DNA from 2 places in the Caldimonas brevitalea genome. Region 1 is predicted to be linked to the other one. Evidence: predicted binding sites of a transcription regulator. Region 1 holds the regulator's gene; the other holds the start of a gene.

Region 1 (8,457 bases):
TTGTGCTCGGCGTTCAACTCGTCCCACTCGTCGGCGCCGGGGGCCAGCTTGTCGACCTCGCCGATCTGCCAGCTCAGCCGTTCGCGCTCACGCTCCAGGTCGGCCTGGCCGGTGCGCGCGTCGTCGAGCCGCTGCTGGGCGTCGCGCCAGGCCTGCCAGGCGGCCGCCAGCGGCTTGAGGTCGATGCCGGCATAGGCATCGAGCAGCGCGCGCACCGCGTCGCTGCGCGTCAGGCTCTGCCACGCGTGCTGGCCGTGGATGTCGACCAGGTGCTCGCCGGCCGCCTTGAGCTGGGCGATGGTGGCCGGGCTGCCGTTGATCCACGCGCGGCTCTTGCCCTGCACGTCGATGGTCCGGCGCAACAGCAGCTCGTCGCCGGCGTCGAAGCCGGCTTCCTCGAGCCAGGCAGCCAGGCTGGCCGGCGGGTCGAAGGCGGCGGTGATGTCCGCGCGCTGCGCGCCTTCGCGCACGACACCGGCGTCCCCCCGGCTGCCCAGCGCCAGCTGCAAGGCGTCGATCAGGATGGACTTGCCGGCGCCGGTTTCGCCGGTCAGCACCGAAAAGCCGGCGCCGAGTTCGACGTCGAGCTCGGTCACGATGACGAAATCACGCAAGGCGATACGCCGCAGCATGTCAGCCCCCCACCCCTTCGTTCCAGTGCAATTTTTTGCGCAAGGTCGCGTAATAACTCCAACCGCGCGGGTGCAGGAAGCGCACTTGATAGGCCGACCGGCCGACGCGGATGCGGTCGCCATGCCACAGGCTGGCCAGGCTCTGCATATCGAAATTGGCACTCGCGTCGCGTCCGGCGACGATCTCGATCGTCACCTGGCCGGCGTCGGGCAGCACGATGGGCCGGTTCGACAGCGTGTGCGGTGCGATCGGCACCAGCACCCAGCCCTTGATACCCGGGTGCAGGATGGGCCCGCCGGCCGACAAGGCGTAGGCGGTCGAGCCCGTGGGCGACGCGAGGATCAGACCATCAGCCCGGAAGTTGGCGACGAACTGGTCGCCCACGTCGATGCGCAACTCGACCATGCTGGCGGTCGCGCCGCGGCTGACCACAACGTCGTTCATCGCGATGCTGTCGAAGATGACTTCGCCGTCGCGCACCACCTGGCCTTCCAGCATGGTGCGGTGCTCTTCTTCGTAGTCGCCTTGCAGCATCGGCCCGAGCGCCTCGCACACCTGGTGCACCGGGACATCGGTGATGAAGCCGAGCCGCCCCTGGTTGATGCCGATCAGCGGGACGCCGTAACGGGCGAGTTCACGTGCGATGTGCAGCATGGTGCCGTCGCCGCCGACCACCACCGCGAGGTCACAGGCTTTGCCGATACCGGCGACGTCGAGCGTCGGGTAGAGCGTCATGCCGGTGTTCTGCGCAGTGTCGCGGTCCAGCGTCACTTCGGCACCCTGGCGCGAGATGTAGTGCGCGATCTCTTCCAGCACGGGTTCGATGCCGTGAGCCTGGTACTTGCCGATCAGGGCGACGTGACGGAAGCGCGACTGCATGGCGGGATTACACCACAGCAGTTCTTATTTCCCGTGTCTGGCGGCCCGAGGTCCACCGCCTGTGGCAAGGGGTCGCGGGCCTGCCGCTGCGGTGGCGCCGTGAGGAATGCACCTAGTCTGCCTGGAGCCCACCCGCCTACAATCGTTCGCATGCTGGACGATCGATCGAGGATGCTGCTGAAGACGCTGGTCGAACGCTATATCGCGGACGGCCAGCCGGTGGGTTCCCGCACGTTGTCCAAGGCCTCGGGCCTGGAACTTTCGCCCGCGACGATCCGCAACGTGATGGCCGACCTCGAAGAGCTGGGCCTGATCGCCAGCCCTCACACCTCGGCCGGCCGTGTGCCCACCCCCAGGGGTTACCGCCTGTTCGTCGACACGATGCTGACGGCCCGCTCGCGCGAACTGCACGCCGGCGCCCCGCTGGAGGTCGCCGAGCCGCTGCAGCCCGACCAGCCCAAGCGGGTGATCGCCAACGCGGCGCAGCTGCTGTCCAATCTGTCGCAATTCGTCGGCGTGGTGACCTCGCCACGCCAGCCGTCGGTGTTCCGCCACATCGAGTTCTTGCGCCTGTCCGACCGGCGTGTGTTGGTGATTTTGGTGTCGCCCGACGGTGACGTGCAGAACCGGGTGATCTTCACCGAGCACGACTACACCCAGTCGCAGCTGATCGAAGCCACCAACTTCCTCAACACCCACTACGCCGGGCTGACGCTGGAAGAGGTGCGCCAGCGCCTGAAGACCGAGGTCGACGACCTGCGTGCCGAGATCGCCGCGCTGATGCAGGCGGCGGTGCAGGCCGGCTCCGATGCGATGGCCGAGAACACCGAACAGGTGGTGGTGTCCGGCGAGCGCAACCTGTTGCAGGTGCAGGATTTCTCCAACGACCTCAGCTCGCTGCGCAAGCTGTTCGACCTGTTCGAGCAGAAGACGCAGCTGATGCGCTTGCTCGAGGTGTCCAGCCGCGCCGAAGGCGTGCGCATCTACATCGGCGGCGAGAGCCAGTTCGTGCCGTTCGAGGAGCTGTCGGTGGTGTCGGCGCCGTACGAGGTCAACGGCGAGGTGGTCGGCACGCTGGGCGTGATCGGGCCGACGCGCATGGCCTACGACCGGATGATCCAGATCGTCGACATCACGGCCCGGCTTGTCTCCAACGCGCTCAGCCAGAAGTAGCAGTAGGACCGCCTACAATCACGCGTTTGCTGCAAGGCGGCCGCTCATCCATGGGCCGGCGCGGTCTGCAGGCGAAGGGCCGTTAGCTCAGTCGGTTAGAGCAGAGGACTCATAATCCTTTGGTCGCAGGTTCGAGCCCTGCACGGCCTACCAAGTCTTCATGCGGGTTGGCGGTCGGCGCACCAAAGTGCCGCGTTCCTCGACAACTCCAGTCGTCGATGACTTCTTGCTGGCCAAGCACCGGCCCGTGATGAGAACACAAGGCCGCAACCGGTGAGCGCCGGTCCGCCCGGCCATCTCGCGATCCCACCCTCCCCTGCTTTCTCGTCCGCGGCGCCTCGCCGGAACCGGTCAGCACATCCCCGTCGGCTGCGACCGCGTCACCACGCACCTCCAGGAAGCACCGACCCGTGTCACCCACGCGACACCCTCCTCCCAACATGCCGACCAAGCTGGGCCCAGACCTGTCGCATCCCTGTTCGCGCCTGGGCCCTGCCCAGGGTCGCGGCGTGCGGCTTCCCCCGGATGCCTGGTCCGGCGGAGGCCGCGGGGATGCCCACAAGCCAGGCAGACCCGGTAGGAGACATGCACATGAAAGCCGAAGACGAAGGCTGGCCGCGGCTTACGACCCACACCAGCAGAAGACTCAGCACCACGGCCATGAGCCGCCGCTCGGCCGCCCGAAGGGGATCGCACCGAAATGCGCAGCGCCGCGGTTACCCCATCAGCGCGACCTGCACCCTCACCGTCCTGATGGTGGCCGCCTGCGGAGGCGGCGGGAGCGACGTGGGCCCGGCCACAGCGCCGGTGGCACCCCAACAATCGTCCACCGCACCCCACGCCGACCAGCCGCAAATCCGGCTCGACACTTCGGCCGACGCCGGCTCACCCGAGCGGGCCGAGAGGCAGGCCGCCACCCCGGCCGTCAGCTATACCCTGATGCACAACGGCACGCTCCGCCGCTATGACGTGGTGCAGCCCGCCACCTGCGTGCGCGACTGCCCGGTGGTGATCGGCCTGCACGGCTACACCTCCAACGGCCAGGACGAACGCGCGGTCTCGGGACTGGATCGTGTCGGGCAAGACCAGGGCGTCGTCACCGTCTACCCCGACGGCCTCTACAACGCCTGGAACGCCGGCGCGGGCCGGTTTGGCAGCTGCTGCGGCCGGGCCCTCGACGAGGCGGTCGATGACGTCGGCTTCATCCGCGCGCTGATCGCGCGGCTGCAGGTCGACCACCCCGTCGTCGACCCGCGCCGCATCTACGCCAGCGGCATTTCCAATGGCTGCGCGATGGCCCAACGGCTGGCGGCCGAAGCGAGCGACGCGATCGCGGCGGTGGGCTGCTCCTCGTTGTACCTGTTGACGGACACCGGCGCCCTGCCGCGCCCCATCAGCGTCACCGAAATCCATGGCCTGTCCGACCTGATCGTGCGCTACAGCGCCAGCCGCGACTGGGTCGGTGCGCAGGGCAACCTGGAGCGTTGGGCGCGCCTGAACGGCTGCACCGGCGCTCCCGTCCGGACCGAATTGACGCGCAGCAGCTTCAAAGACGAATACGCCAGCTGCGCCGGCGGGGCCAAGGTGGCGCTGTATTCGGTCCGTGGCGGACATCTGGTCTATCGCAACCGCGACCGACTCGACATCGCTCAGATCACCTGGGACAGCGTGAAGGAGCACCGCCTGCCGTAGCGCGGTCGACAGCCACGGCGGGCAGGGGCTCTGGCATCTGCCCGCTGGAAAGACACGCCGCTGTACCGGCGCTCAATGCCGCGCGGGCGGCGCACGGAAGGCGCGTCGGGGCGCGGAAGGGGGCGCCCCGCCCTGCGCCACTGCAGCGATGGGCCGCGCCGCCGGCGCATCGGCGCCGAGCGGGTCGGCCCGCCGCAGCAGCTCGCACAACAGCTCGAAATCCAGCGGCTTGGCAAGATGGTGGTGGCAGCCAGCCGCCGCCGATGCGGCCACGTCTTCCGGGCTCGACCACCCCGACAGCGCGATGAGCACCGGCCGCCCGGGCGCCCCCTCGGTGCGCAGCTGCCGCGCCAGGTCGAGACCGCTGAGCCCGGGCAAGGCCAGGTCGAGCACCACACAATCGGGGTCGAAGTCGGCCGCCACGCGCAACGCCGCTTCGGCGTCGCCCGCCGTCTCGACCTGATGGGCAAACAGCCCCAGCAGCGTCGCGAGCATCGCGGCGCCTTCTTCGCAATCGTCGACCACCAAGATACGCATCTTGCCTCCACACAACGGGGCTGCAGGCCGGCAGCACACGCTGTGTTGTGATTCTTCGCAGCCGAGCCCCGATGGCCTGTGCTGCTGTTCCCCCATCCTGCCTCTGCGGGCAGGCGTGCGCAAGGCCCTGTCGGCCGCGTGAGAACAAGCTGCGGCGCCGAGGTCGCCACCCGTCGTCGGCCGCCTTACACTGCGAACTACTTTGAAGCCATCGAAAATAACAGCCGCGCGCAGCGGGGGGGCCGTGCAAAGGCGACAGGAGCTTCGTCCATATACCGCGCCCCACCACGTTCCGTGCCCAACTCGCTCAGCGTGCCCGCTCGACCTTGCGGGACGACGGCGAGGGCGGCCCGGAGCCTCCCAGACGCCACATGAATCTTGCATCCCAGCGTGAACGCGAACCGTCGGAGCCGACCCGCAGTCCCATCGACTTCCCGGTTGTCGGCCTCGGCGCCTCCGCCGGCGGCCTGACGGCGCTGCGGCAATTCTTCGAACACATGCCCTCGGACGCGGGGATGGCCTTCGTCGTCATCTTGCACCTGTCGCCGGACCACGAGAGCCACCTCCAGGAGGTGCTGCGCCAGGTCACGCAGATGACCGTGGTGTGCGTCGAGGAGCCCCGCAGCATCGAGCGCAACCATGTGTACGTCATCCCGCCCAGCAAACAGCTGGCGATGAACGGCAGCTACCTGCGCGTCACCGACCTCCAACGGCCGCGCGGGCGCCAGATCTCGATCGACCTGTTCTTCCGCAGCCTGGCAGCCGCACACGGCGATCGCTCCTTTGGCGTCGTGCTGTCCGGCAGCGGCTCGGATGGCGCGGGCGGCGTGGCGCGCTTGAAGGAGCAAGGCGGCGTGACTCTCGCGCAGCAGCCCGAAGAGGCCGAGTTCGACGGCATGCCCCGCTCGGCGATCGCCACCGGCGCGGTGGATTGGGTGTTGCCGGTGGCCGAACTCCCCGCCAAGCTGCTCGACATCTGGCGCAATGCGCGCAACATCCGCCTGCCCGTCACCGAGCAGGACGAGATCCGGGTGCAACCCCCAGCCACGCTCGACGCACTGAAAGAGGCCGAAGCGGCACTGCGGGACGTGATGTTGATGGTGCGGTCACGCACCGGTCACGATTTCCGCCACTACAAGCGCGCGACCTTGCTGCGCCGCCTCGAGCGGCGGCTGCAGGTGAATGCCCTGCCAGACCTGCCCGCCTACCGCGGCTATCTGCAGAGCCAGCCGGACGAGGCGCGGGCGCTGCTCAAAGACCTGCTGATCGGCGTCACCAACTTCTTCCGCGACCGCGACGCCTTCGACTCGATCGAACGCGAGGTGCTGCCGGCGCTGTTCTCGGCGCGCACCCCGTCCTCGCCGATACGGGCGTGGGTGGCCGGATGCTCGACCGGCGAAGAAGCCTATTCGCTCGCGATGCTGATGTACGAGCAGGCTACGGCGATCGCCAACGCGCCCGACATCCAGCTGTTCGCCACCGACATCGACGAAAACGCCATCGCGGTGGCCCGCGCGGCCGCCTATTCCGACGCCATCGCCACCGATGTGTCGCCGACCCGGTTGCGGCAGTTCTTCCTCAAGGAAGGCAACCAGTACCGCATCCGCAAGGAGGTCCGCGAGAAGGTGTTGTTCGCGGTGCACAACATCTTGCGCGACCCGCCGTTCTCCAAGCTCGATTTCATCAGCTGCCGCAACCTGCTGATCTACCTGGACCGCGAGACGCATCCGCAGATCCTGGAGATGTTTCATTTCGCCCTGCGTCCCGGCGGTTTTTTGTTTCTCGGCAGTTCTGAATCGGCGGACGCAGCGCCGCAACTGTTCACGCCCGTGGACAAGAAGAACCGCATCTACCGTGCCCTCGCTGTCCCCCACACCTCGCACTACAGCAGCAGCCTGCCCCTCACCGCCTTCGAAGCCAAGCCGCTGACCAGCCACGGCGGCACGGCCGAAAAGCGCAAAGTCAGCTACGCCGAGGTGCACCAACGGCTCGCGGAACAGCACGCGCCGCCCAGCGTGTTGATCGACGCCGAGGGCAACATCGTGCACCTGTCCGAACAAGCCGGGCGTTTTCTGCGGCACACCGGCGGGGCGCCATCGCACCAGCTGCTGACGCTGGTGCGCCCCGAACTCCGACTCGAATTGCGCACGGCCCTGTACCAGGCACTGCAATCGGGCAAGAGCGTCGAAGCCCGACGCGTCAAGATCGACCAAGACGACAAGCACCGCTACGTCAACATGACGGTGCGGCCGGTGCACGAGCCCGACTTCGCCGTGCAGCTGGTGCTGGTGTTGTTCGCCGAGGTCGAAGACACGATGGGGACCGAGCCGCGGCCCGAAGGAGACGGCCGCGACCCGCTGGTGGTACAGCTCGAAGAGGAGCTGAAGCACACCAAGCAGCAGCTGCAGAACACCATCGAGCAATCGGAGACCTCCACCGAAGAGTTGAAGGCGTCGAACGAGGAGTTGCAGGCCATCAACGAGGAGCTACGCTCCACCACCGAGGAACTCGAAACCAGCAAGGAAGAGCTGCAGTCGATCAACGAAGAGCTGACGACGGTCAACCTCGAGCTCAAGACCAAGGTCGAGGAAACCAGCAAGATCAACGACGACCTGCAGAACCTGATCAGCTCCACCGACATCGCCACCGTCTTCATCGACCGGGCCATGCTGATCAAGCGCTTCACGCCGCGGGCCTCCGAGATCTTCAGCCTGATCCCGGCCGACGTCGGCCGCTCGCTGCTCGACATCCGCCACCGCTTGCGCTACGAAACCCTGGCCGACGATGCCGCCGAAGCCTTCCAGTCGTTGCGGCTGATCGAGCGTGAAGTGTCGAGCGACGAGGGCAAGTGGTACCTGGCCCGCGTCCTGCCCTACCGGACGATAGAAGATCGCATCGACGGTGCGGTGCTGACCTTCATCGACATCACCACACGCCGCCTCGCCGAAGAGCGCATCCGTTTGCTCACCGAGAGCACCAAGGACTACGCCATCATCACGCTCGACCTCGAAGGCAAGGTCATGACCTGGAATGCCGGCGCGGAGCGCATCTTCGGCTACACCGATACCCAGGTCCTCGGGCGCAAGGCGGGCTTTCTCTACATCCCCGAGGAGCGCCAGGAAGAAATGCTCCACGACGAGATGCAGCGCGCCCGGGACGACGGCCGCGCCGAGGACGACCGCTGGCATTTGCGCCGCGACGGTACCCGCGTCTTCTGCAGCGGCATCACCAGCCCGCTGTACACCGACGGCATCCTGCGGGGCTACGGCAAGATCGCGCGCGACACGACCGGCACCAAGCGCCAGGAGAGCCGGCACGCCACGCAGCTGCGCAACGAGAGCGAGGGCCGCGCCCGCGCCCAGGCCGAGAGCGAGTCGAAGGACGAGTTCCTGGCCATCATGTCGCACGAGCTGAAGAACCCGCTGAACCTGATCCAGATGAATGCCGAGCTGCTGACGCGGCTGCCGGAGGCCCGGGCCGTGCCCAGCGTGGTGCAGGCCGCCGAGACCATCCATCGCACCGTGCTGAGCCAGGCGCAGATCA
Region 2 (8,457 bases), 2.3 Mb from region 1:
CGGCCCACATATGTTTTTCGAATCCGCCAGTCGGTGACGTCTCCGACCGGCAGCCCCCGCGGGTGCTGCCGGCAGATGTCGCTCGCCCGTCGCCCTCACGCCGCATGCGGCGCCAGTGCGAGGGCCGCACTGGCAGCAGCACCTCGACCCCAACACAAGGAGTTCTCTCATGGCAATCCTGAACGGCACCCCCGGCAACGATGTCATCACCGACACCTCCGCCGACCCCACCTCGATCCTCAATGCCAACTGGTCCGCCGGTGAAGACCGCTTGATCGGCCTGGAAGGCGATGACACCTATCTGCTCAACTCGGCCGGCGACCGTGCCATCGAATTCGCCGACGAAGGCACCGACACCGTCATCTCGCGCCTGGTGGCGATCACGCTGACCGACAACATCGAGAACCTGACGCTCGACAACACCGCCCCGGTCACGGCGTTGAACGGCGCCGGCAACGCGCTCGCCAACATCATCACCGGCAACTCGGCCGACAACCTGTTGAACGGCCTGGGCGGCAACGACACGCTGTCCGGCGAGAACGGGGCCGACACGATCAACGGCGGCGACGGCGATGACATCATCAACGGCGGCAACGGGGCCGACACGCTGAACGGCAACGCCGGCGCCGACTCGATCAACGCTGGCAACGGCACCGACATCGTCAACGGCGGCGCCGGCGGCGACACGCTCAACGGCGACAACGGGGCCGACACCCTCAACGGCGGCGACGGCAACGACACGCTCAACGGCGGCAACGGCGTCGACGCGCTCAACGGCGGCAATGGCGCCGACAACCTGAACGGCGGCAACGGAGCAGACGTGCTGGCCGGCAATGCCGGCAACGACACGCTCAACGGCGACAACGGCACCGACACCCTGTTCGGCAATGTCGGTACCGACACGCTCGACGGCGGCGGCGGCAACGACGACCTGCGCGGCGGCAACGGCAACGACACCCTCACCGGGGGGGGCGGGGCCGACACCTTCGTGTTCGGATTCCGTGGCGCTGCCGACGCCGACGCCATCGTCGACTTCGTCACGGCCGACAGCATCGTGCTGATCAACCAGCTCGACAACGGCCTGCCGGGTGCCATCAGCCCGGGGGTGCTGGGCCTCACCTTCGTCGGTGGCAACGTGCCCGGCAATGCGCTGGCCACCGGGTCCTTCTTCAAGGGCGCCAACTTTACGGGCAATGCGGCAGGCAACATCAGCGGCATCTACGTCGACACCACCGACGGCGAGATTTGGTACAACCCGACCACCGCGGCGGGCGGTGATGCGGCGCTGCTGGGCACGGTCACCGTCGTCGCGGCCGGTACCGTGACCGCGGCCGACTTCATCTACGGCGCCTGACGGCGCCCGGGCCGGCGCTTTGCCTGAAGGGCGCCGGCCTTTCTGCTCTCTCTTCGTGTGGCACATGCCACCGCCTGCTCCTCCGCGGCAGGCGAGCCATTGAGGCGCGGCCCACGCCGCCGCCATCGTCTTCCGCCCTCACCACGCCGACGTCCGCACTGCGGCCTCGGCACGCGCCTTGCCTCGCAGCCCCTCATGGCACGCCGCGGCGATCCAACCGCCCGGCACCGCCCTTCATACCTCTAAATTCAAGGGAGTGTTCCAATGCCGCAAGCGCAGCAACCACTGCAGTACGTCCGCTACAGCGACCAGATCGAAACCCGGCAGGCCGACGAAGAAGAGCTGATCGACAAGATCGTCGCCTCGATGGGCCGGGTGAACCGCAAGGTGTTCGACCGTCACCGCCACGCCACCCGCGACGCGCATGCCAAGAGCCACGGCGTGCTCAAGGGCGAGCTGATCGTCTACGACGGGCTGCCCGAGCCGCTGCGTCAAGGTGTGTTTGCCGCAGCGCGGCGTTACCCGGTGGTGGCGCGACTGTCGAGCGCTCCGGGCGACATCCTCAGCGACCGTGTGCCCTCGCCGCGCGGCATGGCCCTCAAGCTGATCGGTGTCGACGGCCCTCGGCTGCTGCCCGGGCGCGGCGAGGCACGCACGCAGGACTTTCTGCTCGTCAATCATCCCGTGATCCCCTTCGGCCACGTCCACGCCTACTGGGAAGTGCAGCAGACGATGGAAAAGCACGCAGACAACCCGGAACTGGTGCGCCGTGCCGTGGCGGCACTCGCGCGCGGCGCCGGCAAGGTGGCTGACCTGCTGCACGTCGACCATCCGACGCTGGAGGCGGTGGGCAGCCCCGACCTCCACCCGCTCGGCGACACCTACTACAGCATGGCGGCGTTGCGCTACGGCGACTACGTGGCCAAGGTAAGCGCGGCGCCCTTGTCCGAAAACGTGAAGCGACTTGCCGGCCAGCATGTCAACGGCGACGGCGACTCGTTGCTGCGCGACCTGGTGGTCGACTTCTTCGCGGCGCAAGGCGCGGAGTACGAACTGCGTGTGCAGCTGTGCACCGACGTACAGCGCATGCCGATCGAAGACGCCTCGGTGGTGTGGCCCGAATCGGACTCGCCCTACCTGCCGGTCGGCAAGCTGGTGTTCCCGGCGCAGCCGGCCTACAGCCCGGCCCGGCGCGTCTATGCCGACGATGTGTTGTCTTTCAACCCGTGGCACGGCATCGAGGCACATCGCCCCCTCGGCTCCATCATGCGGGTGCGCATCAAGGCTTACGAGATGTCGTCGCGCTTCCGTCATGAGATGAACGTCCGCGAACGCGTGGAGCCCCGCTCGATCGACGAAATTCCGGACTGATCGAGCACGTCGCGCTCGACGCGGCTCATGCCACCGAAGGAGAACCGATGCACCCCCACCTGCCCTCTCCCTCCCGCCCGCTGCGACGGACGGCCGTCCTGGCCTGCGGCCTGGCGCTGCTGGGCTGCGGTGACACCGCGAACCTGACGGTCGCTGCGGGCACGGGGCCGGCGCCCCAACTGCCCGAGCCCAACCGCACCTTGATCCCCACCGTGCACATCGCACCGGCAAAAGGCTGGCCGGAGGGCGGCAAGCCGAGCCCGACCGCGGGCCTGGCCGTGGTGGCCTTCGCACGCGACCTCGACCATCCGCGCTGGCTGCATGTGCTGCCCAACGGCGACGTGCTGGTGGCCGAGAGCAATGCGCCGCCCAAGCCGGAAGGCGGAGGCATCCACGCCTGGGTGATGAAGAAGGTGATGCAGAAGGCGGGCGCAGGGGTGCCGAGTGCCAACCGCATTACCTTGCTGCGCGACACCGACGCAGACGGCATCGCCGAGCAGCGTTCGATCCTGCTCGAAGGGCTCAACTCGCCGTTCGGGATGGCACTGGTCGGCGCGCACCTGTACGTCGCCAACACCGACGCGGTGCTCCGCTTTCCCTATACACCGGGGCAAACCCGGCTGACCACGCCGGGCGAGAAGGTAGTCGACCTGCCGGGCGGGCCGATCAACCACCACTGGACCAAGAACATCATCGCGAGCCCTGACGGCCGCAAGCTCTACGTCACCACCGGTTCGAACAGCAACGTCGGCGAGAGGGGCATGGAACACGAAGAAGGCCGGGCCGCGATCTGGGAAGTCGACCTCCAGAGCCGGACGCACCGCATCTTCGCCTCGGGCCTGCGCAACCCCAACGGCCTGGCCTGGCAACCCGCCACCGGCGCCTTGTGGACCGCCGTCAACGAACGCGACGAAATCGGCAGCGACCTGGTGCCCGACTACATGACCTCGGTGCGCGACGGCGGCTTCTACGGCTGGCCCTACAGCTATTTCGGCCAGCATGTGGACACCCGTGTCTCGCCACCGCGCCCCGACCTGGTGGCCAAGGCCATCGTCCCCGACTACGCGCTCGGACCGCACACCGCGTCACTCGGGCTGGCATGGTCGGGCGGCACCAGCCTGCCGCCCCTCTACGCCAGCGGCATGTTCGTCGGCCAGCACGGCTCCTGGAACCGCAAGCCGCTGAGCGGCTACAAGGTCGTGTTCGTGCCCTTTCGAGACGGCCAACCGAGCGGCCGGCCGCTCGAGGTGCTGACCGGCTTCGTCAATGACCAGGGCGAGGCCCAGGGCCGCCCCGTCGGCGTGGCGCTCGACCAGCACGGCGCCTTGCTGGTGGCGGACGACGTCGGCAACATCGTCTGGCGCGTCACCTCAGCCGCACCCCGCTGAGGCGTTCGCCCCGGCCCGGCGGCGCCGGCCCGACACCGACGCGCTGAACGTGGGCTGGCTTTCCGCGTCCGCCCCCCCGACGACGTAACGGATTGCGGCGTTCGCACACCGCTGTCGCCGCGTTGACCACTGTCGGGCTGCCGGTTGGAGCCGCCCGTTGCTCGCAGCGCGCAGCCGCCCGCCGGGACCGCGGCCCCTCTGGTTCGCCAAGCCCGTAATTCCCCGCTGTTCGTAGTCTCTTGAAACCACGTCGGCCATCCCTATAATTCGTCCTGTTAGCACTCCTTCCAAGCGAGTGCTAGTGATGCAGATGAGCGCTCACTTGCGCTCATTCCTTTTCAGGAAGTGCCTTCTCAACCAAGGAGATGCAATGAAACTTCGTCCGTTGCACGATCGCGTGATCGTCAAGCGCCTCGAAAACGAAACCAAGACCGCTTCGGGCATCGTGATCCCCGACAACGCCGCCGAGAAGCCCGACCAGGGTGAAGTTCTCGCGGTGGGCCCGGGCAAGCGCAACGACAAGGGCGACTTCGTGGCCCTGAACGTCAAGGTGGGCGACCGCGTGCTGTTCGGCAAGTACAGCGGCCAGACCGTCAAGGTCGACGGCGACGAGCTGCTGGTGATGCGCGAAGAGGACCTGTTCGCCGTCATCGAGAAGTAATTCTCCGACCGCAACGACCTCACCCACAAGTTTCAAGCATACGGAGAAATCAAACATGGCAGCTAAAGACGTCATCTTCGGCGGCGACGCCCGTGCCCGCATGGTCGAGGGTGTCAACATCCTGGCCAACGCAGTCAAAGTGACCCTGGGCCCCAAGGGCCGCAATGTCGTGCTCGAGCGCTCCTTCGGCGCCCCCACCGTCACCAAGGACGGTGTGTCGGTCGCCAAGGAAATCGAGCTGAAGGACAAGCTCCAGAACATGGGCGCCCAGATGGTCAAGGAAGTTGCTTCCAAGACCAGCGACAACGCCGGTGACGGCACCACCACCGCCACCGTGCTGGCCCAGGCCATCGTGCGCGAAGGCATGAAGTATGTGGCCGCCGGCATGAACCCGATGGATCTGAAGCGCGGTATCGACCGTGCTGTGACGATCCTGGTCGAGCAGCTGAAGAAGGCTTCCAAGCCGACCACCACCAGCAAGGAAATCGCGCAAGTCGGTTCGATCTCCGCCAACAGCGACGAGTCGATCGGCAAGATCATCGCCGACGCGATGGACAAGGTCGGCAAGGAAGGCGTGATCACGGTCGAAGACGGCAAGTCGCTCGAGAACGAGCTGGACGTCGTCGAAGGCATGCAGTTCGACCGCGGCTACCTGAGCCCCTACTTCATCAACAACCCCGAGAAGCAAGCCGCGCTGCTCGACAACCCCTTCGTGCTGCTCTACGACAAGAAGATCAGCAACATCCGCGACCTGCTGCCCACGCTGGAGCAAGTGGCCAAGGCCGGCCGCCCGCTGCTGATCATCGCTGAAGAAGTCGAAGGCGAAGCGCTGGCGACCCTGGTGGTCAACACCATCCGCGGCATCCTGAAGGTCGTGGCCGTCAAGGCTCCGGGCTTCGGCGACCGTCGCAAGGCCATGCTGGAAGACATCGCCATCCTGACCGGCGGCAAGGTGATTTCGGAAGAAGTCGGCCTGACGCTCGAGAAGGTGTCGCTGGCTGACCTGGGCCAGGCCAAGCGTGTCGAAGTGGGCAAGGAAAACACCACCCTGATCGACGGTGCTGGTGCTGCCGCTGACATCGAAGCGCGCGTCAAGCAGATCCGCGTCCAGATCGAGGAAGCCACCTCCGACTACGACCGCGAGAAGCTGCAAGAGCGCGTGGCCAAGCTGGCCGGCGGTGTGGCCGTGATCAAGGTCGGCGCTGCCACCGAGGTCGAGATGAAGGAGAAGAAGGCCCGTGTCGAAGACGCACTGCACGCCACCCGTGCCGCCGTCGAAGAAGGCATCGTGGCCGGTGGCGGTGTCGCGCTGCTGCGCGCCCGTCAGGCTGCTGGCGAGATCAAGGGTGACAACCCCGACCAAGACGCCGGCATCAAGCTGATCCTGAAGGCCATCGAAGCCCCGCTGCGCGAGATCGTCGCCAACGCCGGCGACGAGCCGAGCGTGGTCGTCAACGCCGTGCTGAGCGGCAAGGGCAACTACGGCTTCAACGCCGCCAACGGCCAGTACGGCGACATGATCGAGATGGGCATCCTGGACCCGACCAAGGTGACCCGCACGGCACTGCAAAACGCCGCCTCGGTCGCTTCGCTGATGCTGACGACCGAGTGCATGGTCGCCGAAGCGCCGAAGGAAGACGCGCCCGCCGGCGGCGGCATGCCTGGCGGCATGGGCGGCATGGGCATGGACATGTAATGTCTTTGTCCTGATCTGCTGACAGCCGATCGAAAAGGGCCGCTGCACAGCGGCCCTTTTTTTCTTTTCGCTCGCGCAGGGTCTGTCTCATGATCACGTATGGGTGGGATAGGGCCCGAAACTATCCGCCGCGCGACCAGGCGGCATGCTGCAGCAATCGGCCGACCAACAGCCGCACGTCGCCGGCCTTCTGCAGAGAGATCTTCACGCCGGCCTCCTGCAATCGCGACACCAAGGCTTCGTCGCGTTCGGCTGACATCACCGCGACCGTGCCCGGCATGCCGCCCGGGCGCTGGCGCAGCACGTCGAGGATCGGAAACACGTCCCCATCGGGCAGGTTCACGTCGCTCAGCACCGCCTCGATCGGCGGCCCGTCGGCCTGCAGGGCTTCGATGGCCTGCGCGACCGTCGTCGCCGTGTGCACCTCGAAGCCCTGTTGCTCGAGCGCCTGCTCGAGCAACATCGCGTAGACCTCGGCATCCTCCACCAGCAGCACCCGCGGCCGGGCGCGCTCCCGGGCCGGCGGGTCAGCCGGGAGCGGCTCGCCGTCGACACGGCGCGCCTGCAAACTCAGCACCACCGTCGTCCCCACCCCGGGTTGGCTGTGCAGGGTCAACTGGCCGTGCATCAGCACGGCGAGGTCACGGCACAACGCCAGCCCCAGACCCGAGGCGCTCTCGGATGCAGCGCGGCCTTGTGCGCCGACGAAATAACGCTGAAACAACTGCGCCTGCTCCTGCGCCGTCAGCCCGGGCCCCTGGTCGGACACGGCGATCTCGACGGTGTCATGCGCCGGCTGGCGGCCCTCCACCGGCTCGCAGCGCACCCGGACGCACACTTCACCGGCGTGCGAGTACTTGATCGCGTTGCTGAGGAGGTTGCGCACGATCTGCTGCAGCCGCATCGCATCGATGCACAGCAGGGGGTCATGCTCGGCCGGCACCAGCCGCAGCGACAAGCCCTTGGCCTGTGCCGCCGGCCGCATCTCCTCGACGACGCTGCTCAGCGCCGGCGTCAGCCGGGCCGACTCGACGCTCAGCTTGAGCCGCCCTTCCTCCAGCCGGTCGCGATCGAGCAGGTTGTTCAGCAGCCCCAGCGTCGCCCGGGCCGACGCGGCGAGCGGCGCGATGATGTTCGGCGTCGCCTGCTGCGCGCTGCGCAGCAACTCGGTACCGGCGATGACCGAGTGCAGCGAATTGCGCACCTCGTGCGCGAGAAAGGTGACGAAGCGCTCGACGGCAACGCTGTGGCGCTCGGCCTCTTGCTGCGCCAGGCGCGTGCGCCGCACTTCATCGCGCAGCCGGCCGATGTGCCACCACCAGGCGCCGAGCAGGACCAGCAGCAAGCCGACCGCCCACGGCAAGGTTCGCAGCAGCGCGACACGCACCGCCCGCTGCGGCGAGGGTGGCGCAATCCAATGGCGCTTCAGCTCCACCAGTTCGTCCTGCATCACCGCGTCGAGCGCCCGCCTGAGCAAAGGCGGCAGAGCCGCGTCGGTCCGCGCCACGGCCAGCGCGTGTTCGTGGCGCACCTCGCCGACGGCCCCGGTCAGTTGCATGTCGCCGTAGAGGCGCTCGCCCCACTGTGTCGTCACCTCCAACAGCCCCGCCAGCGCCGCGTCGGCCTCGCCACGCCGCACCCGTCCGAGGCAGCGGTCGACGTCGTCACAGGCCACCTGCTTGATGCCGGGGTACCGGGCGTCGATCAGCGGCCGCGAGAAGTGCTGCGCCGGCAGGGCCAGCCGACGCCCGTTCATCTGCTCCAGGTCCCACAGAGTGGTACCGGGACGGCCGATCAGCACCATCGGGTATTCCATGAAGGGCCCGACGAAGCGCAGCTGGCTGCCGAGTTTTCCGGTTTCGATCAAGCCGACGCCGACGTCGATCTCACCGTTCGCCATCGCCTGGGCGATCTCGGGAGCCCCCGCCGCCCGCCAGCGCCCGACGCGCAGCCCGAGCCGTGCGAGCACGACGCGCAGCACGTCGAC

Evidence for each region. Region 1 encodes HrcA, which represses chaperone genes, less so after heat shock. Its sites were predicted from a motif close to TTAGCACTCNNNNNNNNNGAGTGCTAA; they were not measured.
Region 2: the regulator HrcA is predicted to act here: its motif matches at 4,389-4,415, upstream of groES (co-chaperone GroES).

What each region holds. Positions count from the first base shown of each region.
Region 1 covers NZ_CP011371.1:1,148,754-1,157,210, reverse strand. Annotated here, with positions in the region: gene recN (DNA repair protein RecN) at 1-632, opposite strand, end outside; gene AAW51_RS05105 (NAD kinase) at 634-1,512, opposite strand; gene hrcA (heat-inducible transcriptional repressor HrcA) at 1,663-2,685, shown strand; tRNA gene AAW51_RS05095 (tRNA-Ile) at 2,762-2,838, shown strand; gene AAW51_RS27860 (CE1 family esterase) at 3,277-4,377, shown strand; gene AAW51_RS30395 (response regulator) at 4,450-4,914, opposite strand; gene AAW51_RS05080 (chemotaxis protein CheB) at 5,286-8,457, shown strand, end outside.
Region 2 covers NZ_CP011371.1:5,333,729-5,342,185, forward strand. Annotated here, with positions in the region: gene AAW51_RS22470 (calcium-binding protein) at 170-1,354, shown strand; gene AAW51_RS22475 (catalase family protein) at 1,619-2,725, shown strand; gene AAW51_RS22480 (PQQ-dependent sugar dehydrogenase) at 2,773-4,113, shown strand; gene groES (co-chaperone GroES) at 4,484-4,774, shown strand; gene groL (chaperonin GroEL) at 4,830-6,470, shown strand; gene AAW51_RS22495 (transporter substrate-binding domain-containing protein) at 6,592-8,457, opposite strand, start outside.